2 regions of the Clostridium ljungdahlii DSM 13528 genome follow, and region 2 is predicted to be linked to the other one. Evidence: riboswitches for the same ligand, from Rfam matches in the RefSeq annotation. Region 2 holds a riboswitch; the other holds the start of a gene.
The links. A riboswitch is a leader RNA that binds a small molecule or an ion and turns the genes downstream of it on or off. The one in region 2 is predicted to bind cobalamin.
Positions count from the first base shown of each region.

Region 1: linked by a shared signal. The riboswitch ahead of CLJU_RS15780 (cobyric acid synthase) and the one ahead of CLJU_RS11045 (hypothetical protein) in region 2 are both predicted to bind cobalamin.

Region 1 covers NC_014328.1:3,487,017-3,510,560, reverse strand. The annotation lists gene CLJU_RS15810 (YhgE/Pip domain-containing protein) at 1-452, opposite strand, end outside; gene CLJU_RS15805 (YhgE/Pip domain-containing protein) at 504-2,666, opposite strand; gene pdxR (MocR-like pyridoxine biosynthesis transcription factor PdxR) at 2,871-4,319, shown strand; gene CLJU_RS15795 (NUDIX domain-containing protein) at 4,319-4,867, shown strand; gene CLJU_RS15790 (energy-coupling factor transporter transmembrane component T) at 4,967-5,773, shown strand; gene CLJU_RS15785 (energy-coupling factor ABC transporter ATP-binding protein) at 5,770-6,495, shown strand; cobalamin riboswitch at 6,607-6,779, shown strand; gene CLJU_RS15780 (cobyric acid synthase) at 6,956-8,473, shown strand; gene cbiB (adenosylcobinamide-phosphate synthase CbiB) at 8,524-9,477, shown strand; gene CLJU_RS15770 (pyridoxal phosphate-dependent aminotransferase) at 9,510-10,748, shown strand; gene CLJU_RS15765 (NAD(P)-dependent oxidoreductase) at 10,770-11,432, shown strand; gene hemC (hydroxymethylbilane synthase) at 11,429-12,301, shown strand; gene cobA (uroporphyrinogen-III C-methyltransferase) at 12,312-13,772, shown strand; gene hemB (porphobilinogen synthase) at 13,778-14,752, shown strand; gene CLJU_RS15745 (cobyrinic acid a,c-diamide synthase CobB) at 14,776-16,110, shown strand; gene cobT (nicotinate-nucleotide--dimethylbenzimidazole phosphoribosyltransferase) at 16,201-17,277, shown strand; gene CLJU_RS15735 (precorrin-8X methylmutase) at 17,316-17,936, shown strand; gene cbiD (cobalt-precorrin-5B (C(1))-methyltransferase CbiD) at 17,962-19,044, shown strand; gene cbiE (precorrin-6y C5,15-methyltransferase (decarboxylating) subunit CbiE) at 19,067-19,684, shown strand; gene cbiT (precorrin-6Y C5,15-methyltransferase (decarboxylating) subunit CbiT) at 19,702-20,268, shown strand; gene CLJU_RS15715 (cobalt-factor II C(20)-methyltransferase) at 20,448-21,113, shown strand; gene cobM (precorrin-4 C(11)-methyltransferase) at 21,126-21,902, shown strand; gene cbiG (cobalt-precorrin 5A hydrolase) at 21,883-22,887, shown strand; gene cobJ (precorrin-3B C(17)-methyltransferase) at 22,946-23,544, shown strand, end outside.
Region 2 covers NC_014328.1:2,459,248-2,468,393, reverse strand. The annotation lists gene CLJU_RS11065 (ABC transporter ATP-binding protein) at 1-1,155, shown strand, start outside; gene CLJU_RS11060 (GNAT family N-acetyltransferase) at 1,225-1,677, shown strand; gene CLJU_RS11055 (hypothetical protein) at 1,858-2,484, shown strand; cobalamin riboswitch at 2,832-3,016, shown strand; gene CLJU_RS11050 (DUF3467 domain-containing protein) at 3,374-3,631, shown strand; cobalamin riboswitch at 3,812-3,997, shown strand; gene CLJU_RS11045 (hypothetical protein) at 4,325-5,137, shown strand; gene CLJU_RS21335 (Ig-like domain-containing protein) at 5,251-8,400, shown strand; gene CLJU_RS11035 (hypothetical protein) at 8,555-8,860, shown strand; gene CLJU_RS11030 (hypothetical protein) at 8,925-9,146, shown strand, end outside.

The DNA of each region.
Region 1 (23,544 bases), 1.0 Mb from region 2:
GAATCTGTAATTTTAGTGGCTATTCCATTTAGCTTTTCATTAGATTTATAGATTATACTAGGCTTTTCAGGTGATGCTGTAATTAAAGTGGAAAGTTTGCTGGAAAAGTCAGCAGGTATCTCTATAAGTGAATAATATTTTCCTGAATTAAGATTATAATTTCCCTGCCAGTCATCTATAAAAATCCAATTTATAGAATTATTTTTCTTTAAATTTTTAACTATTTCATTTCCAACATTTAAATTTTTACCGTTAATAGTTGTACCGCTGTCATTGTTTACTACACCTATAGGCATTCTATTTGTATTGGCATAAGGATTCCATGAGGCTTTAATGCTAATCCAAGCATAAAGAGATGGAAGGACGCACAATAATAAAATTAAAGCAAGCACTGATGGAGTTTTTATTATATTTTTAAAATCTCTTTTTAATAGTTTGAATATTACCTTCAATGTATTTCCTCCTAAAATTAATATTGTTTTAGGCATTTTCTTTCAAATGCTTTAATCTCCTATACCAGATTGTGAAAGCTTGGCTCTAAACTTATAGATTTTATTTTGCAAAGGTTTCTTTAAAAATATACCTAATAGTATAAAACACATTGAAATTAAAATCATAAACGTAAAATCCATAACTACAGTACTTATAAGAGGTCCTGCGATAGCTTCTCTGAATCCACTTACTGAATAGGTAAATGGAAATAAAGGCTGCATTATTCTAAAAATAAGTGAATCAAGCTGTATTGGATAGGTTGCTCCACTTCCTGCTATTTGAGTTATAAGCCAAACAATGGATATAGCCTTCCCCAAGTTACCAAACATAGAAACAAGGGTGTATGTTATTACAGTAAAAGTAAAAGATGAAACTAGAGCTACCATTATCATTAAAAATGTATTTACCATTTGGACATTTAGCAAAAGTTTATCCCCAATAGCAACTATAAATCCCTGTGCTAATGCAAAAACTATAAAGGTACTCATTTTACCAAGATACCTTTCTTTAAAGCTCAATCTTTCATCACCTTTAAATCTATCTGCATCTGTTTTAAAAATGGATACAAGAATAATAGATCCAATCCAGATTGAAAGTGTAGTATAAGCTGGAGCCATGGAAGATCCAAAGTTTGAAATAGTGTATATATTTTGTTCCTTCACATTAAATGGGCTTGATGCAAGGCTACCCATAAAATCAGGGTTATTTTGCAATATGGTGATTATCTGTATTATGTCATTATTAGTTACTAGTTTAAGTTTATCTGCTAAATTGTTAATAATATCCTTAAATTCCAATAATCTGTTGTTTAGTTTGCTGGATGAATTTGCTGTCAGCTCACTTCCGTTTATTAACGCATCTAAGGAATTATCTCCATGGGAAGTAAGATCTTGTATAGATTTTAAAACAGAAGAAGCTTTATCTGTGGACTCAACAAGTTCAGCCGCCGTGGAATTTAAGCTTTTTCTTACCTGCCCATTGTATGCATTGGTTTCATCTATTAATTGCTGATTTAAATTTGCAGTGTCATTTGTTATTGAATTAATCAAATCCCTATTTATTTCATTTGAACTTTCAAGTTGTTTTTGGATATCGTTTATTTTCTTTTTCTCTGTATTTAATGAATCCCTAGTATTTTTTAATGAATTTATAAGTTCTGATGTACTGTCATCGTTTTTAAAATTATTAAATTTTTCAAGAATGTTAATGGTTGAATTGATTTTATTATATAATATATCTATCTCATAATTGATTTTAGTTACAGTGGTATCTATATTTGAATACTTGGAATTTGAAACTACTGAATTAAAATTTAAGATCGAATTTTGAATCCTATATATATCAGTCTTTGAGGTATTTAAATTAAATGCAATGTTATCAAAGGTATTGTTCATGGAAGACTGAAGGGATAGCACAGATGAATTGTTTGTGTCATTACCATTTTCTAAAGTAGTTATTCTTGAATTTATCATAGGAATACCTGATTTAATTTGAGAAAGCGTTGAATTAAAATCATTTGAATCATCACTTATGCCTCCAAGAACATCTGTTATAACATCCATATTGTCACTTAATTTTATTATTGCATCCTTCAAATTTATAATGTTTTGTTTATCATTTTCTGCATTTTTACCAAAAATGTTCAAAGAAAAAAATATAGTTTGATTTACTGTATATATAAAATTTGATTTTATTTGTTCTGCTAGCGTGTTTCTTGCTGCATCAGTTATTTTAAGAGCTACAGGACTATTTTTTGTATTCACTTTATAAATGATCTCAGCTTTTTTAGGAGTATTTGATGTTATGCTTGTAATATTCCTTGAGAAATCTTCTGGAATCTTTATCATGGCATAGTATGTACCATCTATGATACCCATATCCGCGTTTCTAGCGTTTACAAATTTCCAGCCTATTTTATGGTTATCTTTTAATTTTTCTACGATTTCATTTCCTGTATTTAAATTTTTTCCGTTAAAGTTCGTACCCTTGTCCTCATTAACTATGGCTACAGGAATGCTGCTTGTATTTCCATAAGGATCCCAACATGCTTTTATATTGACCCATGCATAGAGAGATGGAAGTATGCATACACCTGCAACAATCAACATTGTCATTTTATTTTTAACAATACTTTTCATATCTCTTTTAAAAACTTGTATAATATTTCTTAGCATATATGAATCCTCCTAAAATAAATATCTAAAATAAATATATGGAAAATTATTCTCAATAATGAAATTATATAATATTTAAATATTAACTGACTAGTCAGTATTATTGAAACATTTTTTTTACTATATGTCAATAACTTATTTATTAATATTATTCTTTATTTATTAGTAAAATTGTGCAAGAATATATTTGAGGTGAAACTTGTTATGTTTTCGGAACTTAAGATAAATAAAGATAGGCTTGTATATATACAGCTAAAAGATTATATTAAAGATATGATACTTAAGGGTATGCTTAGAAGTGGAGAAAAACTTCCTTCCACAAGAGAGATGGCTTCAATGCTAAAAATAAGCAGAAATAGTGTAATGTATGCTTATGAATTTTTGCAAGATGAAGGATTTGTATACATGAAAAAAGGAAGGGGTACCTTTGTATCGGATGTAAAAGTAGATTTTCAGGAAAAGTGGAGTATAGATTGGGAAGACAAAATAAATCAATATGGCAAACTTTCCGAAAGATTAGATATAATAAAACATGAAGCAAAATGGGAAAAAGGAATGATATCCTTTAAAAGTATAGCTCCTGATGAAAAACTTTTTAATGTAGATGAATTTAAAAAAGCTTTTTTAAATCGTATGTCTATAGAAGGAGAAAAAGTGTTGAATTATGGGTATGCTAAAGGTTATAGGCCCCTTATTCAATATTTACTTAAATATATGGAAAGTAAAGGAGTTTGTACAAAGGAAAAGGATATACTTATAACAAATGGATTTACCGAAGGATTTGATTTAATATTATCTTGTCTTACGGAAAGAGGAGATAATATACTTTGTGAAAATCCAACTCATAATACTGCAATTAAAATTATGAAACTACATGGACTCAATATAACTGGAGTAAAAGTTGAAAAAGACGGAGTATGTTTAAAAGATCTTAGTGAAGAGCTGAAAAAAAATAAATTTAAGATATCATATTTTATTCCATCCTATCAAAATCCTACAGGTATTGTCATGCCTCCTGAAAATAGGGTGAAGTTATATAACATACTTAAAAGTTATAGTGTACCTATAATTGAAGATGGATTTAATGAAGAGCTTAGGTATTCAGGAACTCATGTATCACCTATAGCTGCTTTTAGCGGTAGTGGAAATAGTATTATATATATAGGAAGCTTTTCAAAGGTATTATTTCCTGGAATAAGGATAGGATGGATACTCGCGGATGAAGTACTTATAAACTATTTAGAGAGTTGCAAAAGGGCTAGGAATATTCACACTTCTTCTCTGGATCAGGCAATTTTTTATGATTACTTAAATCAAGGCAATTTTGAAAAGTACATAAAGAAAGCTCGAAGAGTATATAAGGAAAAATATGAATTCACCTTAAAGTGTGCAAGAGAGAATATACCTTGTGAAGAGATATTTGGTGAGGGGGGAATGCATATATTTATAAAGCTAAGGAATATAAGTTCCAGAAAGCTTTTAGAAAGATGCTGCAAGAGAGGAGTAATATTTACTCCTGGTGATGTATTTTATGTAAATGATGAGGGATATGATACTTTTAGGCTTGGATTTTCAAGAGTCAGTGAAGAAGATATAAAAAAAGGAATTATGATAATAGGCCAGGAGGCTAAAAAAATAGGAGGATGGACTTGATGAAAAGAATATCGGAAAAAACACTGTATAAAGGAAAGTGGATTCAATTACAGGAAATAACTTATACAGGAAAAAATAATGAGGAGTTAAAGTGGGAAAGAATAAAGAGAACCAATACTACAAATACAGTAGTAATAGTTGGCAAACTCGTACCATCTAATAAGTATATATTTATCAAACAATACAGAGCTGCTATAGATAAATACGTTATTGGATTTCCAGCAGGTCTTGTGGAAGGGGATAATATAGGCGAAAATGCACTACGAGAATTGGAGGAGGAAACTGGATATAAGGGAGAAGTAAAGTCAATGAGCCCTATGCTTTATTCAAATCCTGCACTTTTAACGGATAAGGTTACGTTAGCAAGGGTTGATATATATGAAGATTTAATGGAAAATCAAATTCCCATACAAAAGCTGGAGCCAGAGGAAGATATACAGGTAATTGCACTTCACAGAGAAGAACTTAAAGACTTTTTGATTAAAGAACAGGCAAGGGGAACTGCTATAGGAATGGGTGTATGGTATGTTTTTTATGGATTAAGCTAAGAATAATGTTTTTGTATTTAGTTGAATAATAACTGTTAGTATGATATATTTTTAACAAGGAAGCAGAAAAATTAAAAATTAGAATTGAGGGTGTAATTTATGGAGGATTGGCTTTTAAAAAAGGATGAATACGTTCCCAAAGAAGATAAAGACAAATTTATAGATAAAAGTATATTTTCTATATTACATCTATTATCTCTTATCAAAAGGAACAATAAAGTAAATAATAGCTTTATATATAATTTAAATCCTATGTTAAAACTTTCCTTTACTATTTTAAATATATTATTTTTATCGTTGTCTAAAAATTTTACTTATGTAATGCTTGTAGATGTTTATTTTCTACTAATTTTAAGTTTTTTGGATGTTCAAGATATAAAAAAAATACTGCTTTTAAGCATTTCTATTCCATTTTTTACATTTATAATGCTCATACCTTCCATACTTATGGGGAACATTAGAAATAGTGAAATGCTTTTACTAAAAGTAGCTGGTACTATAATTTCAATAAATGTTTTATCTTATACAACTAAATGGCATGATATAACTAAGGCGCTAAAGATGTTTTTTATACCAGACATATTTATTTTGGTATTTGACATAACTTTAAAATACATTTATATATTAGGTGAATTTTCTTTGGACATGTTTTATGCACTAAAGCTTAGATCTATAGGAAGAAATAGTAAAAAGTATTCTTCTATTTCAAAGATAATTGGCAGTTTATTTTTAAAATCAAAAGAAATGGGAGATGAAATGTATTGTGCTATGGAATGTAGGGGATTTACAGGAGAATATGTGTCTCACAAAAAATTTAAATTTAAGTTTTTTGATCTAATATATTTAATAGTTAATGTACTTATCATAACTATGTATTTTTACATATCTAGGGTGGGATTAAGATGATAAAAATTGAGAATGCTTTTTTTAAATATAAAAATAATGAAGTATTAAAAGATATAAATGTAACTATAGAACAAGGAGAATCCATAGCGCTTATAGGTGCAAATGGAAGTGGTAAATCTACCTTTTTAAAATTATTAAATGGAGTGGTATTTCCCACAAAGGGAAATTACTATTTTGATGATGTGAAAATATGTAAAAATGAATTGGAAAAAGGTAACTTCTCAAAGAAGTTCCATAAAAAAGTAGGATTTGTATTCCAAAACTCCGATGCACAACTTTTTTGCTCTAGTGTATACGAGGAAATTGCTTTTGGACCAAGGCAAATGGGAATGGATGAAGATGAAGTAAATAAAAGGGTAAATGACTGTCTAGAACTTTTAAATGTGAAGGATTTAGAAAACAGGGAGCCTTATAACATAAGTGGGGGAGAAAAAAAGAGAGTGGCTATAGCTGCTGTACTTGCATTAAATCCTGAAGTTTTGGTTTTAGATGAGCCTATGAGTGGAATAGACCCTAAGGGAAAGAAATTCTTAAATGATCTTTTTATCAAATTAAATAAAGCAGGAAAAACTATAATATGTTCAACACATGATTTTGAATATGTTAATGGACTTTTTAAACGAGTTCTTGTATTTTCTGAAGATCACCATATAATAAGGGATGACGCTTACAACAAAGTAATGGAGGATACTGAGTTTTTAGTGAAATATAATATCAAATAGTGTTATTAACTGTAAAACTTTAGAATTCCATGAAATTTTTATTTACTTTATGTAATATATTGGATATTTCAAGTTGACATAAAACTCTAATTATAATAAACTTAGAGTATAAATTAAATAGAAAATTCAGGTGCCTTTATAGGTGAAAAGGGAATACGGTTAAACTCCGTAGCAGCCCCCGCTACTGTATGTGATGATGAACTTTAGTTACCACTCGTAAAAGAGGAAGGTTAAAGTAAATATGAATCATAAGCCAGGAGACCTGCCTGATTGTTATTATATGCTTTCGGAGGGAGAGAAACTTTTAGTGTGGTTAACCTCAGCTTAAGCTGAGGTTTTTATGTTAAAGGCAGTTAGCTTTCTAAAGCTTACTGCCTTTTGGCTTTAATATAGATATGTGTGTATTAATTAAAATTAAACTTTTTATTATATTTAGGAAGTTTTGGGAGGAGTAATTGTTATGGCAAAAATTATGATTCAGGGAACTGGTTCTTCTGTAGGAAAAAGTATAATTGTTTCAGCCCTTTGTAGAATATTTAAACAAGATGGTTATTCAGTATGTCCTTTTAAATCTCAAAATATGTCATTGAACTCATATATAACATTAGATGGCAAAGAGATGGGACGGGCTCAGGTACTTCAGGCTTATGCAGCTGGATTGCAGCCGGAAGCATATATGAACCCTATATTGTTAAAACCAACTTCAGATAAGAAATGCCAAATAATAGTTAACGGAAAAGTGTATGGTAACAGCACTGCTATGCAATATCATAATATGAAGCTGGAATTTAGGGATATGCTTAAAGAACACTTTGAAAAGATGGAGAAGAAATTTGACATAATAGTAATGGAAGGAGCAGGAAGTCCTGCAGAAATAAATTTAAGAGATAGAGACATTGTAAATATGGGTATGGCAGAATCAGTAGATGCACCAGTACTTTTAGCAGGAGACATAGACAAAGGAGGAGTATTTGCATCCATTGCAGGAACAATGCTGCTTTTTACAGAAGAGGAGAAAAAAAGAGTAAAGGGTACTATAATAAATAAATTTAGAGGAGATAAAGATATACTGGAGCCGGGGCTTAAGATGCTTGAGGATATAGTAAAGGTACCTTGTCTTGGTGTCATACCTCATTTTAGATTGGCACTTGAGGATGAAGATGGAGCTGTAGAATTCAATAAAAGAGTTACAGCACCTATTGATATAGCCGTAATAAAGCTGCCTCATATATCTAATTTTACAGATTTAGATGCGCTTAAGAGCGAAGAAGACGTTTCCGTAAGATTTATAACATCTGTAGAAGAGTTTGGAAATCCAGATTTAGTCATTATTCCAGGAAGTAAAAATACTATAGAAGATCTACTTAAAATTAGACAGTGCGGCCTTGAGGATCGAATAAAAGAATATAGTAAAACTGGACTTGTCATAGGACTATGCGGTGGATATCAAATGCTTGGTAAAGTCATAGAAGATCCTTATGGAGTGGAGACAGATGTAGGAAAAGTAGAGGGTATAGGACTTTTAGACATAGAAACTATATTTGAAAAAGAAAAGGTTACAACTAGAGTAAATGCAAAAAGTAAAATTGACTTTCCAATAAAAAAGGATGGCGAATCTTTAACTAATAGAAAATTGGATGTATACGGATATGAAATACATATGGGAATATGCAAATATGGAAAAGATGCAAGACCATTGTTTAATATAACTGATAAAAATGGTGAAAAGGTTGACACAGAAGATGGTGCCATAAATATGTCAGGAAATGTAATTGGATCTTATATACATGGAGTTTTCGATGGAATTGATTTTAGAGAATTTATTGTAAATAAGATAAGAGAAAATAAAGGATTAGGTTATAAAAAATCTAAGACATATGAAAATCTTAGAGAAGGAGAATTGGATAAGTTAGCAAGCATAGTGCGAAAGAATTTAGATATAGATAAGATATACAATATTATGGGAATTAAAAGATAGTAATTAAATTTAGAAAAGAGGGGTTAAATTTGTCCAGTTCTTTTGTATTTATGAATTTAATAGATATTGTGATAGCAGTTGTAATTGATTGGATAATAGGAGATCCCTATTGGTTTCCCCATCCCGTTATATATATAGGAAAGCTTATATCTTATTTAGATAAAAAGGGAAGAAAGCTTTGCAAAAAAGAGGAGAGCTTAAAAGCATTTGGTGGATTAATTGTTTTCCTTGTTGCATTTGTTAGTTTTATTGTGCCTTTTGCAGTACTGCTGCTTTTAAGAAAAAATGTTATTTTATACAATATAGTAAATACATTTATTATTTGGACGACTATTTCTGCTAAATGCCTTGCTGTAGAGGCAAAGAAAGTATACTATGCCCTTAAAAAGGAAGATATTGAAGATGCAAGAACCAAGCTTTCTTATATAGTTGGAAGGGATACATCCTCTTTAAGCAGTCAGGAAATAATAAGGGCAGATGTGGAAACTGTGGCGGAAAATACTTCCGATGGAGTAATAGCACCACTTATATATGCAGCTATTTTTGGAGCACCACTTGCTATGCTCTATAAGGGAATAAATACTATGGATTCCATGCTTGGATATATGAATGAAAAGTATAGATACATAGGATTTTTTCCTGCAAAGGTAGATGACGTATTTAATTTTATACCTTCTAGAATTACAGGGGTACTTATGTGTATATCCGCTTTTGTAGTAAAAGGAAATCCTTTTAAGTCTTTTAAAATAATGATAAGGGACAGGAAAAACCACAAGAGTCCTAATTGTGCTTATCCTGAGGCAGCAGCAGCTGGAGCTATGAGAATACAGCTTGGTGGCACAAATGTTTATTTTGGTCAAGTAGTTTATAAACCTACTATAGGGGATAGACTTATGGAACTAAGTTTTAAACACATAGGACAGTGCATAATAATTATGTATTTTACCGAAATACTTTTTATGATTTTATGTGGAATAGTTATAATTGGATTACCCAGAGCGTAATTTAGAAAATCAATGATATAGGATGTGTTATTATGGAACATGGTGGAGATATATATACAGAGGGACTTTTAAAGGGAAGAAAGCTTTTGGATTTCAGTTCGAATATAAATCCACTAGGAGTACCTTTAAGTTTCAAAGAAAATATAGAAAAAGCATTAAAAGATGTAGAAAAGTATCCTGATGTGGAGTATAGACAACTTAAAAATTCAATAAAAGAGTATATAAATTTTTCATTAAATTACTTTTATCCGATGACTACCTGCTCTAATACTCCCACTTCTTCAAGTGGGAGCAAAGAGCAGCTACGTCCCTGGATAACGATTTCTAAGTATCAGGTGAAGTCAAAAACTCCATCTGATGCCAAGAACTCTGTTTACATTGAAGAAGAAAAAATATCAAGCAGCATGGAAGATACGAACATTGTATTAGGTAATGGAGCTGCAGAGATAATAGATCTTGTAATCAGCTGTTTTAAAAGCATCTGTATTGTAGTACCTTCTTTTATAGAATATGAAAAAAATGCAGCAGAATGGAACTGCCAAATAATACATTCACATTTGAAAGAGAATATGGAGTATGATTATAAAGATATCGGACAAAAAATAACAAAGTCAGAAGCATTAATTATTGGTAATCCAAATAACCCAAATGGCGGTGTAATAGATAAAGATAAGTTTAAAGAAATACTTGATTACTGCGAGGAAAATCATAAAACAATAATTATAGATGAAGCTTTTGTGGAGTTTACAGGAAAAAGAGGATGTTCTTTTTTAAGGGAATCGCAGAAATATAAATGTGTATTTTTAATCAGAGCTCTTACTAAATTTTTTGCACTGCCGGGAATAAGAATGGGATATGGTCTTTGTAAAAATGAAAATTTAATAAAAAGTATAAAATCCAAACAAAATCCATGGAACATAAACTCTTTTGCAGAAACAGCAGCTGAGAGTGTACTTAAAGATAAGAAATACATAGAAGAGTCCATTTGTTGGATAGAAAAAGAAAGAAAATTTATGTTAGATGAGTTAAAAGAGATACCTTTGTTTGAAAAAGTGTATGATAGCTACAGCAATTTTGTATTATGTAAAATGAAATATGAAGATTGTCAGAAGCTATATGGTAGATGTTTAAAAGAAGATGTTCTCATAAGAAGATGCAATAATTTTAAGGAACTTGATAGTAAATTTATAAGATTAGCGGTAAAAGATAGGTGGAGAAATGAAAGAATACTACAGGTGTTAAAAAAAATAAGTAAAGATGTAACTACTTAAGTTTTAAGGGGAGAAGAAGAGATGAAGGTAAACAACTTAGAAAATAATAATATGCTTTTGTCGCTGCTATCTCCTAAAATAAAAGTGATTATATTAGGGGGAGGACATGCAGCTTACATTAAATCAAAAACCTTTTCAAAAAAAGGATGCCAGGTTTATATATTGTCTAAAAAGTTTATGGATGATTTTGAAAATATAGGGAGCCTCCCTAATGTAAATATAATTAATGCAGAGTATGAAAAGAAGTATATAGAAGACAAGCACCTTGTAGTAATAGCTACAGATGATGTGAAAGTAAACTACAGCATAGCAGAGGATTGCAGAAAGCTATGTAAAATATATATAGATGCAACTAAGCCTGAAAATGGAAATTGCATTACACCCTGCCAGAGAAATACTAAAAATGTTTCAATTGGGATAAATACAAAAGGAGTATCACCTGTAACTTCTGTATTTATTGCAAATAAGCTGGTAGATTATATAAAAGACTATGATGAATTTGTAGAATTTACTTCTCATATAAGAAACAGCATTTGCAGTATAGATGATAAGAAAAAAATTATGAAGTTTATATGTACAGATGACTTTTACTTTTTTTATAAAAAGGGAAAGGCCCTAGATGTAATAAATATGTTTTTTACAACAGCAAATTTAAGGATAACACAGGATGGTGATAACATTTGAATTTTAAAATTGCAACTAGAAAGAGCAAATTAGCCCAGACTCAAACTGAAATAGTAATGGATATACTACAAAAAGATTATAATGCAAAGTGTGAAAAAGTGCTTATAGAAACAATGGGAGACAAGAGACTTGACATAGCCCTAAATAAAATAGGTGGAAAAGGTCTTTTCTTAAAGGAAATTGAGCTGGCACTTCTTAAAGATGAAGCAGATGCAGCAGTTCACAGTATGAAAGATGTACCTTTTGATGTGCCGGAAGATTTTGAAATAGCTGCTATTATGCAGAGAGAAGATGTAAGGGATGCCTTTGTATCTAAAGATAAAGTACCTTTTGATGAACTTCCTAAAGGAGCTAAAATTGGGACAAGCAGCAATAGAAGGGCAGAGCAGTTAAAGATATTAAGGCCGGATATAGAAATAGCTCCTATAAGGGGAAATATACAGACTAGAATAAGTAAAATAGAAAGCCAAAATTTAGATGGCATAGTTTTGGCAGCTGCAGGAATTAAAAGGTCTCACTTAGAGGAACTAGTTACTGAGTATTTTAAGGTGGAAGATATGGTACCTGCAATTGGACAAGGAGCTCTTGGTATAGAAACAAAAAAAGACAGTAAAAATAAGAGCTTTTTCAGTAAATTAGACGATGAAAATACAAGAATTTGTGTAGAAGCTGAAAGAAGCTTTATGAGGACATTAAATGGAGATTGTCATTCCACCATAGGTGCCTATGCAAAAATAGATAAAGATACTATAAATATCATGGGAATGTTCATGGTAGGAAATAAACTTATAAAAAAAGATGTAACAGGGAACAAGGAAGATTATATGGTTTTAGGTGAAAAACTTGCAAAAATGATATTGAAAGCTTAAGGAGGATACTATGGGAAAAGTTTATCTTATTGGTGCAGGACCTGGAGATGAGGAACTTATAACTTTAAAGGCAGTGAGAAAATTAAGTGAATGTACTGCAGTTATGTATGACAGGTTGGCAGGCCCTGGAATTTTAAAATATGTAAATGAGGACTGTGAAATATATTACTGTGGTAAGGAACCAGGATGCCATTATAAAAATCAAGATGAAATAAATAACATGTTAGTTGAACTTGCTAAAAAGGGACATGTAGTAGGAAGAATTAAAGGCGGAGATCCCTATGTATTTGGAAGAGGAGGAGAAGAAGCGCTGGCTCTTTTAAAAGAAAATATAGAGTTTGAGGTCATACCGGGAATAACTTCTCCAATATCAGCCTTAAATTATGCAGGAATACCTGTAACTCATAGAAAGGTAGCTCGAAGCTTTCATATCTTTACAGGAAAGACTGCTGAAAAGCTGGATATAAATTGGGAAGCTGCAGCTAAAATAGGAGGAACACTGATTTTCCTAATGGGATTTAGAAACTTGGAAGTAATATGCAGCAAGCTTAAGGAAAATGGCATGGATGAAAATACTCCTTGTGCCGTAGTTATGAGGGGAACTACTTCAAAGCAGAAAAAAGTTGTAGGAAAAATAAAAGACATAAAAGAAAAAGCTGAAGAGGCAGGACTAACTTCTCCCTGCATAATAGTTATAGGAGATGTTATAAAATTCAATGAGCAGCTTGATTGGTATGAGAAAAAGCCTCTCTTTGGAAAAAATGTATGTATCACAAGGTCAAAGGCTCAGTCACGTGAAATGAGAGAAAAACTTCTTGATTTAGGAGCTCAGGTTACTGAGATACATTCCATAGAAATAAAATATACTTCAGAAAATATCAAAGAATATTTAGATAAATTGCTGGAGTATGATTATATTATTTTCACCAGCGTAAATGGGGTGAACAGCTTTTTTGAACGACTTCTAACCGAAAATTATGATATTAGAAATATAAAAGGAAAATTTGCAGCTATAGGCCCTGCCACAGAAAGAGCTATAAAAAGTAAGGGAATTATACCTGAAATAGTAGCAGAAAAGTTTGTAGCTGAAAGTCTCCACGATAAAATGAAAGGTTTCATAAAAAAAGGAGACAAGGTATTTATTCCAAGATCTAAAAATGCAAGACCTTATTTGGCAGAAGCCTTGAGAGAAGAAGGCTGCATAGTAGATGAATGTTATACTTATGAGACAGTAGCTGGAAGCTTAACTGATAAAAATTGTTTCAATGACGTAGATACAGTTATTTTTACAAGTCCAACTACAGTTAGAAACATGATAGAACTTGTAGGGCTTTCTGCTATAAAGGAAAAACAGGTAATTTCTATAGGACCTATAACAGGTAAAGAGCTGAAAAAGCATGATATAGATTATGAAATGTCTGAAGAATATACTACAGACGGAGTTATAAAACAACTATTAGAAGGGAAGTAAAAAATATGTTTAGAAGACACAGAAGACTTAGAAAGAATCCAATTATAAGAGATATGGTTAGGGAAACTGTACTCAATCCAAGCGATTTTATTTACCCATTATTTGTGGTAGAAGGAGAAAATATTAAAGAAGAAATATCTTCACTGGACAATAATTACCACTATTCTATTGACAGTCTTCCTGAAGTTGTAAAAGAAATTAAGGATGCAGGAGTAAAAAGTGTAATTTTATTTGGAATTCCAGATCATAAAGATGAGGTGGCAACTTCAGCTTTTGAGGAAAATGGAATAATTCAAAAGGCAGTTAGAAAACTAAAAGAATTAGACCCAGAACTTTATATAATTACAGACGTATGCATGTGTGAGTATACAAGCCACGGCCACTGTGGAATACTCAATGGACATGAAGTAGACAATGATGAAACACTTAAATATATAGCTAAAATAGCACTTTCTCATGCACAAGCTGGAGCAGATATGGTAGCACCATCGGATATGATGGATGGAAGAGTTGAGGCTATTAGAAATATATTAGATGAAAATGGATTTAAAAACGTAGCCATAATGGCTTACAGTGCCAAATACTGTTCTGCATTTTATGGACCTTTTAGAGATGCAGCGGATTCAGCACCTAAATTTGGTGACAGAAAGGGTTATCAGATGGATCCAGCCAATGTAAGAGAAGCTATGCTGGAAATAGAAGATGATATAAAAGAAGGGGCAGACATAATAATGGTAAAACCAGCTCTTCCTTATCTAGATGTAGTGAGACTTGCCAGAGATAAATTTGACTTGCCGGTAGCTGCTTATAATGTAAGTGGAGAATTTGCCATGGTTAAGGCAGCAGCTAAAGCTGGTCTTATAGATGAAAAAGCTATAGTAAAGGAAATGTTAACTTGTATAAAGAGGGCAGGAGCAGGAATGATAATTACTTATTATGCTCTTGACATATGCAGATGGATTAAAGAAGATTTTAAGTAAAAAATGAAATAGGGTGATGGGTATTGAAAAGTATTATTGTATCATCAAACAGCAGTGGAGGTGGAAAGACTACAGTAACTATTGGACTTATGAAAGCACTTATGAAAAAAGGCTATAAAGTTCAAGGTTATAAAGTGGGACCGGATTATATAGATCCCGCATTTCACAGAAGCATAACTGGAACTAGTTCTAGAAATTTGGATTTATACCTTATGGGAGAAGAGGGAGTAAAGGCCTCTTTCAGTAGAGGAAAAGGAGAACTAGGAATAATTGAAGGTGTTATGGGATTATATGACGGCAAGGGAATAGACAGCAAGTATTCTACAGCTAATATAGCTGAGGTACTGGACCTGCCTGTGGTACTTGTTATGAGTCCTAAGTCTCAAAGTACTACTTTATGTGCTGAAATAAATGGAATAGTGAACTTTGAAAATTTAAATATAGCAGGAGTGATATTTAATAATATAGGAGATAGCTACTACAAACTTTTGAAAGCTGCTGTAGAAAAAAATTGCAATATAAAAGTATTTGGATACATTCCAAAGGATGAAAGGCTTTCACTTAAAAGCAGACATTTAGGACTTGTCCAAAGCAGTGAAGTAGGTGACTTAAACGAAAAAATAGACCTATGCAGTGAACTTATTTTAAAAAATGTGGATGTTGAAATGCTGCTTAGATGCTTTAAGGAAAACAAGAACTTTAAGGATGACTACCATATTGAAAATAGGAAGATAAGGACAGCGGTAGCTTACGATAAAGCCTTCAGCTTTTACTATAAGGAAAATATAGAATTTTTAGAGGAACTAGGTGAAACTATATTTTTTAGTCCCCTTGAAGATAAAAAATTACCTTCTAATATAGACTTTTTGTACATAGGAGGCGGATATCCTGAAGTTTTTATAGAGGAGCTTAGCAGCAATATATCTATGATGGAAAGTATAAAAACAGAATTAAAATCAGGACTTAGATGCTATGCTGAATGCGGAGGACTTATGTATCTGACAGAAGGCATGGAAAATGTAGATAAAAGTGCTGTCTTTGACACAGTTGGATTTTTTAAAGGAAAGGCTCACATGACTTCGAGATTACAAAACTTTGGATATGCCAAGATAGAAGTAGCTAAGGAAAATAACATTTTACCTTTAGGACTTAAAGTGAATTGTCATGAATTTCATAAATCCTATATAGATTCAGAAGAAGAAAAAATTTATAACGTGACTAAAGATACTTACGATGGAAAAATAAAAAAGTGGAACTGCGGGTACGTTAAGAACAATACTTTAGGAGCTTATGCTCACATTCATTTCTTTGGAAACTTAGATATGTTACAAAAAATTTCAGGGGCATCAAAAAAATAAAAAAATGCGTTACTATTTTTGTGCTTTTAGTGTCTTATATAGTAAAGGGTCAATTTAATAATTTTAAAAGTAAATTGAGGGGTATGTATTATGAGTTTACTTGAAGAAACTTTAAAGTGTATAGAGGGAAAAGATGAAGAGGCTGTAAAAGAGGCATGGGAAAGATTGGACAGCTTGACAAAACCTATAGGAAGCCTTGGAAAACTTGAAGAAATAGCTGCCAAAATGGCAGGAATTACAGGAAAAATACATAATAAAATACATAAAAAAAATATAGTTATTATGTGTTCTGATAATGGAGTAGTAGAAGAAGGTGTAAGTAACTGTCCTAAAGATCTTACAGTAACAGTTACTAAAAATTTTGCAAGAGGCATAACAGGAGTTTGTGTGCTTTCAGATTTTGCTAAGTCGGATATAACTGTAGTAGATGTAGGAGTGGATTATGACTTTAAAGAGCCTGGAATAATAAATAAAAAAGTGGCTTACGGCACTAAAAATATGGCTAAAGGACCTGCTATGACTAGAGAAGAATGCATAAAGGCCATTGAAGCGGGTATAGAGTCAGTAGATGATCTTGTAAAAAAAGGATATGACCTTTTTGGAACAGGCGAAATGGGTGTAGGTAATACTGCCACTAGTTCTGCAATTTTAAGTGCAATTACAGGTTTACCAGTAGACCTTACAGTTGGAAAAGGTTCTGGAATTACAGATGAACAACTTAAAAGTAAAAAGAAAGCTGTACAAGCTGCTATTGATGTAAATAAACCAGATCCAAAAGATATTATTGATGTATTGTCAAAAGTAGGTGGATTTGATATAGCAGGAATGTGTGGGTGTTTTTTAGGAGCAGCTAAAAATAGGGTACCTATTGTAATTGATGGATTTATATCTTCAGCAGCTGCCTTATGTGCTTTTAAATTAAATAAAAAGGTAGGAGATTATTTATTTCCTTCTCATCTTTCTGCAGAACCAGCTATAAGCTATGTAATGAGGGAACTGGGATTAAAGCCTATGTTAAATTTAGATATGAGACTTGGAGAAGGTTCAGGATGTCCTTTAGAATTTTCAGTAATAGAGGCTGCACTTTATACTATGGACAATATGGCAACTTTTGAAGAAGCAGATGTAAAAAATTCAGATAAATTTATAGATATAAGGGAAAAGTAGTTTTTAACTTCATATAAGGAAATGGAGAATAGATTATTATGGATTATATAAAATCACCTATGGGAATAGAGAAAAGAAGTTTTGAAATAATAGGAGAAGAAATGGGAGAATGTAATTTTCCTGAAAGAGAACTTTCTATAGTAAAGAGGGTAATACATACTACAGGAGATTTTCAATATAAAGATATACTATATATAAGAGAAGGAGCTGTAGACAGTGCCCTGGAACTTTTAAAAAAAGGGGTGACCATATATACAGATACAAATATGGCTGCAGCAGGAATAAATAAAAAGGCTCTTGCAAAGCTCAACTGTAAAGTAGAATGTTTTGTAAGTAGAAGTGAAATAGCAGATATAGCTAAAGAAAAAGAAATAACTCGTTCTATGGCAGCTGTAGAAAAAGCTGTAGAAGAAGGAGTGGAGTTTTTTGTATTTGGAAATGCCCCTACAGCACTTTATAAATTAAAGGAGCTTACTTTAGCCGGAAAGGCAAAGCCTAAATTTATAGTAGGAGCACCAGTAGGATTTGTAGGAGCTGCAGATTCTAAAGAGGAAATAGAAAAACTTGATGTACCTATGATAACTATAAGGGGAAGAAAAGGCGGCAGCAACATAGCAGCTGCTATAGTAAATGCACTTATGTATATGATAACTAGATAATTTAGCACTTTTGGGTGGTGATATTGTGCTTGACATGTATGTAAATTGTGATGGAAAAAGACTTAGATGTGGATATACTACAGGTTCTTGTGCAACAGCAGCTGCAAAGGCAGCTTGCAATATGCTGTATTTTAAAACTGACTTAAAAGAAGTAAAAATAGACACTCCAAAGGGTATTGAACTTGTGATACCTATTGAAAAAGTAAGGCATGGAAAAGATTTTGTAGAATGCTGTGTTTTAAAAGATGGTGGAGACGACATAGACATAACAAATGGCATAGAGATATGGGCAAGAGCAAAGAAAATATCTAAAGAATATAGATTAAAAGGCGGCATAGGTGTTGGAATAGTTAAAGGTGAAGGACTATATGTGAAAAAAGGTGAAGCTGCTATAAACCCTGTGCCTAGAAAGATGATTGAAAAAGAAGTAAAAGAAGTACTTCCTGAAAACTCAGGTGTAGAAATAACTATATTTGTACCTGAAGGTGAAAAAATAGCAAAAAAGACATTTAACCCAAGGCTCAATATAGTAGGAGGAATTTCTATACTTGGAACAAGTGGAATTGTAATGCCAATGTCTGAGGAAGCACTTAAGCAGTCTGTGGAACTTGAGATAAATCAAAAGATAGCTAAAGGGTGCAAAGATCTTATACTTCTCTTTGGAAACATGGGAGAAAATATGGCAGCTAGTTTGAGGCTGGATAAAAACAAGATGGTTATAATGTCTAACTATGTTGGCTTTGCACTGGGATGCTGCATGAACAAAAATATAAAGAAAGTACTTGTAATTGGACATATAGGTAAGATGAGTAAAATTGCTTCAGGATGTTTTAACACCCACAGCAGGGTATCAGATGTAAGACTTGAGACAATGGCACTGGAACTTGCTTTAATGGGAGAAGACTTGCAACTTGTAAAAAAAGTGTATAATGAAAAAACTACAGAAGGAGCTGTAGAACTTCTAGGAGATGGATATGACAAGCTTTATGAAAATATAGGTATTAAGGTAAAAAATAGAATAGAACAGTACACCTATAATTCAATCGAAGCAGATGTTATAATGTATTCAATGAAAAGAGGAGTGCTCTACAGCAGTCTTTCTAAGTAAAATTTTAATAGTAGGTGTGGTTATGAATACAAAGGTTTTTATAGTAGGCATAGGACCTGGAAATAAAGATTACATACTTCCAAAGGCTGCAGTTGTAATGAAACGTTCGCAGGCTATATTGGGTTTTGAAAGAGCAGTAGATAGTTTGGACTTTATAGAAGGCAATAAGATAAAGGTAAGAAAGTTAACGGATATACTTGATATTTTGCAATCTGGAAAATATGAAAGCGTATCTGTTACAGCTTCTGGAGATCCACTTTACTATGGTATAACGGAGTATTTAAAAAAGAATTATGATGGTGACATAGAAGTTATTCCAGGTATAAGCTCTTTTCAATATATGATGGCAAAAGTAAAACTTAGCTGGCAGGGATCTTTTTTAGGAAGTCTCCACGGCAGAGAGGAAGATTTTTTAGGCATAGTAAAGGAAAATCGTATTTCTATATGGTTTACGGATAAAAAACATTCACCAGATTATCTGTGCAGCATTCTAGAAGAAAATGCTGTAGATGCAGTAGTGCATGTAGGAGAAAATCTTTCTTACGAGGATGAGAAAATCACTTCAGGAAGTGCTGCAGAGCTAAAAGATAAAGACTTTGGAGGTCTTTGTGTAGTTGTAATTCAAAATAAAACTCTATAAAAGTGGGAGAAATTTTTATGAGATATATAAAAGATGATGAATTTATAAGAGGAAACTGTCCCATGACAAAAGAGGAAATTAGAATACTTAGCATTGCAAAACTTGGAATTGAGCCAGATTTTAGAGTGCTGGATGTAGGTGCTGGAACAGGTTCTGTAAGTGTACAGATGGCTAAGATATGCTCTAAGGGACAGGTAGTTGCGGTTGAAAAAAATGAAGAAGCACTTTCTGTAATTGAAAAAAATATAGATAAATTCAATGTAAACAATTTAACAGTTGTAAAAGGAGAAGCACTTGAGGTAGAGGAAAGCATAGAACCTTATTTTGATGCTGTATTTATAGGCGGCAGCGGAGGAAATATAGAGGAAATAGTAAAAAGATATGGTGCAAAGCTAAAAGGACATGGGAAAATGGTGCTTAATTTTATAACTTTAAATAATTTGTATAAAGCCCTTGATACTCTAAAAAGTATGAAATGTGAAGTAGAATGTATACAAGTATCAATAAATAAGACCAGGGCGAACAGTTATATGATGACTTCTAATAACAGTATATTTATAGTAAGTGCAATTCGTAATTTATAATTTGTTAAAGAACAAATAACAGATAATGATGATTTTCCTCCTAACGTCAGAAAACATTGAAATTATAGATTTGATGAGGTACGAAGGAAGTCATAATTATTTGAACTTTGATATTTGGACTTTAAACTTTATATTAAGCAGTGAGGATGTGAAAACTTATGGAAAAAGATACCTTAAAGATGGGTACTCTCTATGGTATAGGAGTTGGGCCTGGAGATGAAGAATTACTGACGCTAAAAGCTGTAAATGTAATAAAGAAATGTGAGGTAATAGTTGCACCTTCAGCAAAAGATGGAGATAGAAGCATAGCTTTTGATACAGCTAAAAATTTTGTAGATGAAAATAAAGAAGTTATAATAAAACACTTTCCAATGGGTGGAAAAGAGCAGGAAGGAAAGATATTTGAAGCTTTTAAGACTATAGAGGAAAGATTAAATGAGGGTAAAAATGTGGCATTTTTGACTATAGGTGACCCTTTTGTATACAGTACCTATATATATCTTTTAGATCACATTAAAAACAAGGGGTATAAAACAGAAACTGTACCTGGAATAACATCGTTTTGTGCTGCTGCAAGTTTAGCAGGACAGAGTATTGTTATAGGAGATGAAAGGGTTTTGATTCTTCCTGCATCTCAGGTAGATAAGATAACAGATGAGAAGTTTGTAGTAATAATGAAAGTATATAGAAAAGAAGAAAATGTATTAAATGTATTAGAAGAAAAAGGATTCAAGTACATATGTGTAAAGAGAGCTTATAGAGAAGGACAGGAAGTACTTAAAAATAGAGAAGATATACTAAAAAGCAGAGATTATATGTCTCTTATAATAGCCCAAAGAGATTAAAGGAGGAAGAACATGACAAATAAAGTTTACTTTATAGGAGCAGGACCAGGAAATGCTGATTTAATAACAGTTAAGGGAAGAGATATACTAAAAACTGCAGATGTGGTTATATATGCAGGTTCACTCGTAAGCAAAGATCATTTAGAATACTGTAGGGTTGGAGTAAAAGTATACAATTCTGCTTCCATGACCTTAAATGAAGTTATCGATGTTATAAAAAAGTATCATGGAGAAGGAAAGAAAATAGTTAGACTGCATACAGGAGATCCAACCATATATGGGGCTATAAGAGAACAGATGGATGAACTAGACAAGCTTGGAATAGATTATGAAGTTGTTCCAGGAGTAAGTTCTTTTACGGCTGCAGCAGCTGCTATAAACAGAGAATTTACCCTTCCAAGTATAAGCCAAACTATAATTCTCACAAGAGTAGAGGGAAGAACTCCCGTACCAGAGAAAGAAAATTTGGAAAGATTAGCTTCTGTAGGAGCTTCTATGGCACTGTTTTTGTCTGTAAGTATGATAGACAAGGTAGTGGAAAAATTAAAGAAAGGCTATGGAAGAAATGTGCCTATAGCAGTTATTCAAAAAGCTACCTGGGAAGATGAAAAGTGTGTTATAGGAACTTTAGATGATATCGTAGAAAAAGTAAAGAAGGAAAATATAACAAAAACAGCGCAGATACTTGTAGGAGATTTTATCAATTGCAAATATGATAAGAGCCTTTTGTACGATGAAAATTTTACACATATGTTCAGAAAGGCAAAAAATGAAAATAGCGGTAATTAGCGTTACAACTGCAGGAGATAAAATAAGTGATAAGATAAAAAAGCATTTTCCTGTAGATCTTTATTCTAAAAATAATATGGAAGGTTTTAAACTTAAGGATGCAGCGGAAACTGCCATGTCAAATTACAAGGCAGTTGTATTTATAAGTTCTACAGGTATAGCTGTAAGAGCCATAGCAAGCTTTATAAAATCAAAAGATAAGGATCCTGCAGTAGTTGTCATAGATAGTTCCTGTAAATTTGTAATTAGCCTTTTAAGCGGCCATTTAGGTGGAGCAAATGAGCTTACATGCCAATTGGCAAGTATCCTCAAAGCTGTTCCTGTAATAACTACAGCTACAGATAATATTGGGGTAAAGGCACCGGATGTCTTTGCAAAAGAAAATGGATTCATTATAAATGATTTAAAAGATGCTAAATACATAGCTGCCCTTTTGGTGGAAGGCAAAAAAGTAGGATTTATAGATGAAGATAAATTGCTGGATGTTCCTAAAGGTTACAGCATCAATTTAGATAATATACAAGGACTTTTGTGTGTTACAAATAAGTGTAAAGCCTTTGGTGATGAGAATTTTAAAAATATAAAAACACTAAAACTCATAAGAAAGAATGTTGTGCTGGGAGTTGGCTGCAGGAAAAATTTTGATTCGAAGCAGATGATAGAAACAGTTAAAAAGCTGCTTTTAGATTACAATATAGATGAGAGAGCTGTAAGGTATATTTCTACTGTAGAAATAAAGGCAAAGGAAGAAGCCATATTAAAACTTGCAGAATATTTCAAATGTGATTTAAAAATCTATTCTATAGAAGATATAAGAAGAGTACATCACAACTATAAAGGCAGTGACTTTGTTGAAAAAACAATAGGCGTAAGGGCAGTGTGTGAGCCTTGCACAGAACTTACGGGAGCATCTTTAATTACAGATAAAATAAAGGCAAATGGAATGACCTTGTGTATAGGTGAAGTACATAAAAACAAATGTTGATTTAAAAATTGTGAATTGTGCACTGTGAATTGTGCATTAAATAAAGGATGTGTGTAAAATGGGTAAACTTTATGTAGTAGGAATTGGACCAGGTGGATATGAAAATATGACTTTACGTGCTGTAAAGGTAATAGAAAATAGTGAAATAATTGTAGGATATACTAATTATATAGAGATGATAAAAGACCTAATTAAAAATAAAGAGGTAATCTCAACAGGCATGAGAGCTGAAGTGGAAAGATGCAAAAAAGCACTTGAACTTTCAAAAGACCACGTAGTTTCCATAGTGAGTACAGGTGACCCAGGAATATATGGTATGGCAGGGCTCATCTTGGAAATGAGAAAAGATGAAGACGTAGAAGTGATTCCAGGACTTACAGCTTCCTCTGCAGCAGCTTCTATAGTTGGAGCACCTCTTATGCACGATAACTGTAACATAAGTTTAAGTGACCTTATGACTCCTTATGAGCTTATAAAAAAGAGAATTGAACTTGCAGCTTCTGGAGATTTTGTAATATCACTTTATAATCCTAAAAGTAAGGGTAGACCACACTATTTAAAAGAATGTATTGATATTGTGAAAAAATACAGGAAAGGCAATACACCTGTAGCTGTAGTTAAAAATGCACTTAGAGAAGGTCAGGAGCATAAGCTTTT
Region 2 (9,146 bases):
TTATCTATAATAATTTTGTTTTTAACTCCAGTTTTTTTCATTACTTCTAAAAAATCTGCAAGTGGATTTATGAAAAATACACAAAAGATGATGGAATCTAGTGCAATTTTAAATGGAGATACTTTTGAAATAATCAATGGAATTGAAGATATAAAAGTGCTTAATGGTAAAAACAGCAGTCTTTTAAAGTTTAAAAATAAACTTGATGAACTTACAAAGGATAGTACAAAACAAAGCAAGGCTATATTATTATTTACGGAAAATATAACACTTATTAATGATTTTGGTACACTTCTAATACTATTAATTGCAGGAATAATGATTTTAAAAGGACAATTTACCATAGGATTATATACTTCTTTTTCATTATATATAGCTAAAGTTTTTAGCAGTACTCAAGCTTTAGCAACTATAGGGACTATAATAAAACCAGTATGTTTAAGTATTGAAAGAATATATCAGCTTCTTGATATGCAAGGTGAAAACAGTGGGAAGCATGAATATTTAAATAGGAAAATTGAATCTATAGAGTTAAATAATGTAGATTTTAAATATAATACCTCTGAAGAATATGTTTTAAAAAATTTGAGTTTTAAAATAAGTAAAGGGAAAAAAATTCTTATTAAGGGTGAAAATGGATCTGGAAAATCTACTCTTATAAAACTCTTAATAGGACTATATACTCCTACAAGTGGTAAAATATTTTATAATAGATTAGATCTTGAAAGGATTAATAATAAAAGCTTAAGAAATAGGATAGGAATTGTATCACAAAATATATTTTTATTTAGGGGAACAGTATTGGAGAATATATTATATGGGCAGACAAATAGAAACCGTGAGCATGTAGAAAAACTTATTGATCAATTTATGCTAACTGAATATATTCATAGATTACCTAGAGGATTGGATACCGAAATAAGTCAAAATACAGCAGGCGTTTCAGGGGGACAGGCTCAGGTTATAGCTTTTATAAGAGCAATGCTTTCCAATAAGGATGTAATTATCCTAGATGAACCTATATCTAATGTTGATGCCGAAACAAGAGAAATAATGTTGAGAATTTTGAAAAGTAGAAAAACTAGTTCAATATTAATAATAATTTCTCATATTACTAAAGGAATAGATTTTATAGATAAAATTATTGAAATATAAAAATTAAACTTTATATTCTTTATAAATTTTATTGACTGTGAGTGTTTAAGTTAGGTGGTTATAAAAAGTATGGCAATTGAAGAGATTAATAATAAATATGCAATTCAACTTATAGAAATATTAAATACTGATAATGTATTACAAGAAAAATTAGGTTCCAGAAAGTGTATAATATCAAAGGATGAATTTATCAAACATAATAATGAATGGTCTGAAAACACAAACTCAGAAATATTTGCTATCGTTTTGAATAATAATGCAATTGGTATGATATCGTTAAGTTATCAGAGTGTAGAAGAGAAAAAAGCAAAAATTGGTTATTGGATTGGGAGTAGGTACTGGGGAAAAGGATATGCAAGCAAAGCTTTTTCGCAAATATTAGAATATGCTAAAAGGAAAGAAATAAAATATTTAAGTGCTAAAATTGTAAAAGATAATCTGGCTTCTAGAAAAATTTGGGCAAAGTATGGAGCAAAAATGGAATTAATAAGAGATAAGATGTACGTGTCTATAGTATTATAGAAATTTATACTATTGTTGGTTATAATTTGTATGACAAAGCAGCGGGAAATATAATAAGCAATTATAAAGTCAGAAAAATAGGACTTTTATATTTTACTGAAAATTATGGAGAATGATAACTATTTTTAAAATATATATTAAATATGAAATTATATGTTACTCAAAGGAGACAAAAAAGTTGTGAATTTAGGAAAAGAATTTTTATGCAAAAGAGAGTTATATTTGAAGGACAAGGGTTATAAGATACTTCCTAACCAAATAAAATTCCATAAGAATAATATTGTATTTTATCATTATACCCACAGTAAATTTCTTCATATGATATTTTCTAAAAATAGTGGATTATATGCTCGAAGGCAAGTAAGTTGTCCTAATATACCTGAAGAATTTAATGACTGTTATTTAATTGAGGGATTTCTTGATCCATTGCCTAAATGGTTAACAGAGGATTATTATTTTGGAAATTTAGGATTTGAAATGGTACGGCGGTATATTGGGAATGTTTTGTTAAGAGTAGAATTGCCAATGAATTTTAGTGGCTTATATATAGCAGATTATGCCCATATTCTTGATTGTAAACATACTAATCTTCGAGGAACAAGTCCTTTAGATTTAGGATATGATATATCCAATGGACATGAAGCAACGCAAGCATATGTTAATTCCTATATACCTGTAAAAAAATATGAGGGGAAGCATATGGCACCAGTAATACAAATAATTCGTAAGGAAAAAGGAATTGCTGTACCAAATAAATACTTGTCAGTTTGTAAGTTACAGCCGATATTAAGCGAGATTGATTTATAGAAGTTAATCCGTAAGGTGGTTTTCTAAAAATCTTGATAAACTATATGGTGTAAATATAGAAAATCCTAAAATACATATAGATAAACTAGAGAAGGGCACTCCTAGAGTTTAAACTGCCATACCTGCTATTGTGAGTCTTTCCAGGCTTGAAACATTCGTTCCACACGGCCCTTGACTTTTGGAACGCTGTTGGTTTTAATCTCAATGCCTATGCATATTTAGAATATAATCAACTTTGGTATACTAAGACATTATCATCTTTCGTTCAGAAATATCTTTATATTAATGAAAATAATGTTGACTTTTCAAAATTTTTGCTCTAAACTTAACATAAAGGTAATAAAAATTTAATATTTTTACTATTAGGTGCTGTCAAATTGATAGTTAAAAGGGAAAGTGTAAAAAACACTGCAGCCCACCGTTACTGTATGGAGGATGAAACCCTAGTTATGTCACTGGATTTTTATATCTGGGAAGACAGGGAAGTAAGATGAATCTGAGCCAGGAAACCTGCCTGATATGTGGGTGATTCTTTCGGAGGGGAAGATAATGCTATGTTTATTCAAAAAGTAAACGGTTATATTAACATAAGAGAACAGAGATGTTTTTAGTTATTAACCATTATTGTAAGTTATGTTATATATAGAGACCTTCGAAGGGAGAGGGTCTCTTTTTATTTTTGTAGGAATTTATCTGATTACAAGAACTCTGTTTATGGACAATCAAGTAAGTCATCAGATTTGTTCTTATTTTAGAATAACCCCTTCGTCATCAATGAAAGAACTAAATGTAGGGGATTAGACAGGCGAGTACAAAAGGAAGGTGATTAGATAGGGCGAAGTGTAAAAATAAGTTGAGTAAAAAAATATGAAAGGTAAGGGTGAATTCTATGGATGAAAATGTAAAATTAGAAGAAGAAAAGGAATTATATTCAAATAGATTAGAGCTTTCTGGAAGTGTATATGATTTTCAGTTAGATTTTATGAAGGTGTATAAAAAAGATGTAAAAGATAGTGTGAAGATATTTATGAGCCCGCAGCAGGCAAAAAGTGTTTGTATGATGCTTACGAAATCAGTAGAAAAGTATGAGGATACTTTTGGAGAAATTAATATAAATCCCAAAACTAACGCTGAGTTAAATAAGTAATAGACATTTTAACAGTATTTAGGACAAACTTTAGCATTAAAATTTATCTGATGTCAAGAACTCTGTTTATAGAAAATTGTGTTGTATTATTGAAATTTACAATAATTTAATAAAGTTTTTATAAATTATTGACAAATAAGTGGAGTTGGTGTATTGTAAAGGTAATGACAATTGTAAAATAAATGATAATTTTGAATAGGTTTCTTTTTTAGGAATTAATAGGGAAAGTGGTGAAAAACCACTGCAGCCCCCGCTGCTGTAAGGAAGATGAAATTCACAAAATGCCACTGAAGATATAATCTTTGGGAAGGTGTGAAAAGTAAGATGATGCCAAGCCAGTAGACCTGCCTGTTACAAACATATATGGTTCTTTCGGTGGGAAAGGTAAGTATTCAATGCCAGTAACATCTGTTTACATTAAATATTTATAAATTCATGTCGTATACTGGAGACCTTCGAAAGAAAGAGGGTCTCTTTTTATCTTTTATTTACACAAATATATATTTATTTACGTTAATCTAATCTCACCTGAATTACCACCTGGTTTATTTTTCATAAAGGTTAAAAATATGATTGTCATTATATTTAACTTTCCAGGAGGTGATTGATATAAAAGTGTAAAAGTTTTATCATTGTCTTTTAAATTTGGACAAGCAACAATTAAAAAATTAAAAATTTGGAGGAGTGTATAAAATGATTAGAAGATTAAAAAACAAATTATTTGCGACACTATGCATAACAACATTAACTTTGGGAGCTGTAGCTGCGCCGTCTGCTTTTAATAGTGTAAAAGCTGATGCTGCTCCAACAAAAACTGTCTATGTGGATGTTGAGAAAAATGTTTTAGGACAAGCACCTATTTTACAGCCAAAAGCAGTTACACTCAGTGATACGAATACCATTGCTGATGCTACAAAACAGGCTGTAGGTGATGGAAATGTAAACATAGTTTCGAGCAAATATGGCAAGTATGTAACAGGTTTTAAAGATACTACAGATAATCAAGCTGCATTTGAAGATTATTCATTTACGAGCAAGCTTAAAAATTTAACTAAAGGTATTGTCTTCAGAACAGATATACCAAAGCAGCCTATTGTTACCGATGCAAATTATTTAAGTGAAAAAGAATGTGATGGAATTTCAGGCTGGATGTTTACAGTTAATAATGTAGATCATGTTAACTCAACTTATTATGATGGAAGTACAACATTAGATAATGTACCGGATGGTGCTACAATACGTTGGGAATTTTCAGCAGCAGCAGGATGTGATTTAGGATTAGCAGGATATTTACCAGATGGAACAATTTCTGACAAAGGAACTTACAATTGGAGTTATACACAAACTCCTGCATTCTTTAGTGGAAGAGCAGATAAAACAGATCTTATAGCAAAAATGGCAAATCATGCGAATAAAACAGATACAGCTTATACTAATGCATTAACTCAATTGGAGACATTACAAGCTACACAAGGCGCTGTTAATACTGCAGCTGGTGCTTTATAAAAGCGGATTTTCCCTATTGATTAAGTAAATGTTTTAGATTGATACCGGGCTAAGATGTATTTTTAACCCGGTATTTCTTATATAGTTTTATAAAAATTAGAGAGGAGAACAAAGTGAAAAAATTATGGAAAAAGATTAGCCTTGTTATGATGCTTATGTTTACTTTAATGACATTTGCACCTTATACTGCTAGAGCAGGTGCATCACCAACGGCGTCAACGCCATCTTTAAACCAGGGCTCAGATGGAAATTACACTGTAAGTTCAGTAGATGACCTAAACAAACTCAGGGGAGATATCGATAAGGGCATAGACTATTTAGGCAAAAAAGTTGTTTTGACACAGGATATTGATATAAGTAAATCAAATGTTCCTTTAAAATCTCTTACCTCTCACAATAAAAGTTTTGATGGTACTTTTGATGGAAAGTTTCATACTATAAGTGGTTATACGGATGCAGCTTCAGGCTTGTTTGGAATTGTATGGAAAGATGGAATTGTGGAGAATGTTAAAGTTGATGCTAATGTAGACATAAAAGATAGAAGTAAAATAATTTTAGATGACAACGATGATGTATTTTATGGAGTAATTGCAAATGAATGTTGTGGTACAATTACCCACTGCTGCAGCACAGGAAGTATTGAAGTTGATGCTGGCAGATTTTCAACTTTAGCAGGAATAGTTGGTAATAGTGCATGTTCTGATGATAACTGGAATCTAATAAATGGATATACAGATAACTGCTGTAGTAATGTTACTTTTGATACTAAGTCTTCATTTTTACCAAATATTGCAGGAATTTGTGTTACACCTGGCTCAGAAATCAAAAATTGCTATTTTTATGGTAAATTCCTGGAAAATGAAAAAAAAGTATCTCGTCAACCAATCGATACAAGTAGCGAAACTGATGTAACTACCTGTGCATATGATAGTGATATACTGGGATTTTCAAGTACTTCTTTTATGGGAAAACCTGTGGGATATACCACTGCACAAATGAAAGATAAAGACAGCTACACCAAGCTTGGATTTGATTTTGATAAGACCTGGAAGATAGATTCTTCTGTAAATGATGGCTATCCATATCTAAATCCGGATAGTTCAACTAAGATAGCAGCAAAGGTAGTAGTAGATGTGCAGGCAACAGCTAAAGACAGAATCTTTGTACCTGGAACTGAACCTTTTAAGACTACAGATGACTGCCTTAAAGCAGAAGCAACTTTTAAAGTGATTCCAGAATCTGATAAAGATAAAGATTTAATAAGCAAGTATAATGTTAGTGCTACTTGTGATGGAGGTGTATTTTTTAATGCACCAACTATAGGAAATGTACCCCTAACAATTGATTCAAGCAAGATTAAGATAAACTATGATCAAAATGAAGATTACCAGTTTCTACTTGGTAAAGTACTTCCCTCAACTGCAAAACTTCTTGACAATAGTGCGGCAGCACCTACACAGGATGAAGAAAAGCAGCAGGTTGAAGATGCAAAGGAAGTAGAAAATATAATTTACAGCAAATTTGGTGTTGGACAGGAAAAAGCTGTGCCTGTATTTCAGTGGGAGGGAGATAAAGCTGATGCTCCTGGAAAGGAAGGTACTATTTTACTAAATGATGATGATTGGGATGTATTTTCATCAGCCCGATCTGGATACACAGGTATAAGAAGTGGTTACTATGACGATTGGTTTAAGGGCATACAGGATGAACTCCAGAGGATGAAAAATGCAAAAATTGGAGATCAAGATGTAAAAATGACAGAATGGGAAAAACTGGTTCTGGCAATTACATCTATAGGATATGACCCCAGGGATATAAAAGCTTATAATTTAATAGATATAATTTCAAATAAAAATTATTTAAATTCATCAGTTCAGATGTTTGCAGGAACATATGCAGATTATGCATTAACTTCTTATAATTATATTGATCATGTGCTAAATGATGGAAATCATATTGACAGAAATTATATGGAAGAGAGTACACATGATGGTGCTAAGAATGTTTACAAAGAAACAGGTGCTGATGGGTCTCAAGTAGCAGCAAATGCTTCACCTGATATGTGGACTATGATGTTACAAGAAATTGCAGCGTATTATAATGCAAATGCAAAAGAAGGAGACAAGTATTACGATGTAAAACAGGCCATGGATCATGTATTTGATCAATTTTCAAATTCTCAGGCTTATACTGGTTCTTTCTGGGGTGGTCATACAAGTGATGGCGATATTGATTTAAATAACCCGTGGACCAATGCCCAGGTATATATGACACTTGGAATGGCACATGCCAATGTTTTTGACAAGAAATTTATAAAAGATGGCAATACCATATTTAATGCTATACTTGAAGGATTTGATGGCAAAAATAAAACTACCCAATATGACAATTTAAAATATGATCCAGTGCAGATATGCAGGGGCATAGATTCTCTTGTAAGGGATTATGAAGGTAGAAACTCAATATTTGACTGTACAGATGTGAAGAATTCTACAGTGCCTGTAAATAACGACATAGCAGCACTGGATGTAGATAAGCTTACTTCAGCCGATAAAGACAAGGTTGATGCAGTAGAGAAATTGTATGATGCCTTAAGTGATGCACAAAAATCATCCATGAAGCAGGAAACAGTGGACAAGTTAACTGCAGCAGAGAAAAAGGTATCACCATCACAAACGGTAAATGTAACGGGAGTGACATTAGACAAGACGAGTGCAAGTGTGACAGAAGGAGATGCACTGCAGCTTACAGCAGCTGTAGCACCGGATAATGCAGCGAATAAAAAGGTAGACTGGTCAAGCAGTGATAAAACTATAGCATCAGTAGATGAGAACGGGAAGGTAACAGCAGTAAAGTCAGGAACAGCAGTAATAACGGCAGTGTCTGAAGATAATAAAGATGCAAAGGCACAGTGCATAGTTACAGTAACAAACACATCAAAACCAATACAGATAACTAACCTTACAATGGATAGTTCGTTTAAATTAGGTGAGGATGCAAAAGTATCTGTAAAGGCAGAAAATAATTCCGGTAAAGACCAGGATGAATCACTTATAGTAGCACTATATGATGAGGGCGGTAAATTCATCAACTATGTATGCGGAAAGCAGACAATAAAAAATGGAGATTCATCTATTTTAACAGGTATTATGAAACTTCCAGAAGAGGGAATATATAAATTGAAGGCATTTATATGGGACAGCCTTGAAAATATGAATCCACTTTCAGATATTATAGACATACCTGTCCAGTCAAATAAATAAAAAACTTTTAAGATGGGTTTTGCTGGAGATATTGGCAAAACCCATAAATTAAAGATATGAGTTGTTTGATTTTATTAAATTAATGAGCTATTTACAAATAAATAAAATGCTATTATTGGATATAGGAATTTTCAATATGAAAGGAGGGATAAAATTGAAACGTAGATCCATTAAAATAATATTAATATGTATTATTATCATGGTAGGATATATTGGAGTTGATATTTTTACTCATTCCACAATTGAAAGAGCTATAAGAACAGATTTGTTTTTTAGAGGGTATTTTATTAAAGCATTTGAAACAGATGTTTGTAAAAGACCAATTCCTGACCAACAATATGGGACTTTATATTTTTGTAAAAATCCAAGCATTGGTTTAGATTCATATAGTGTTGCTAAGAAACATAAGTATTCAAAAAAGATTGACTATTGGTATATTTATGCTGGGGGCGGTGGATAAATGAAGAAAATAAACTTTATATTCTGTATAAACTTTATTATAAGTTGTAATAAGGAGGAGAAGAATGAAACTTTCGAGAAAAGGTATTGTAATTTTATCTTCTTTTATAATAATTATTGGGGGATTTATTATAAGTCACATAACCCCTTCGATGTCTATTAGAACATATATTTTTGTGAGCGGATATCCAGCGGGAGCATTTAAAGTAACCGTACATGTCAACAAAGGACAGTATAATATGGATAAGAATATTCTTGATAAAGAAAATGCTATGATTTACACTATT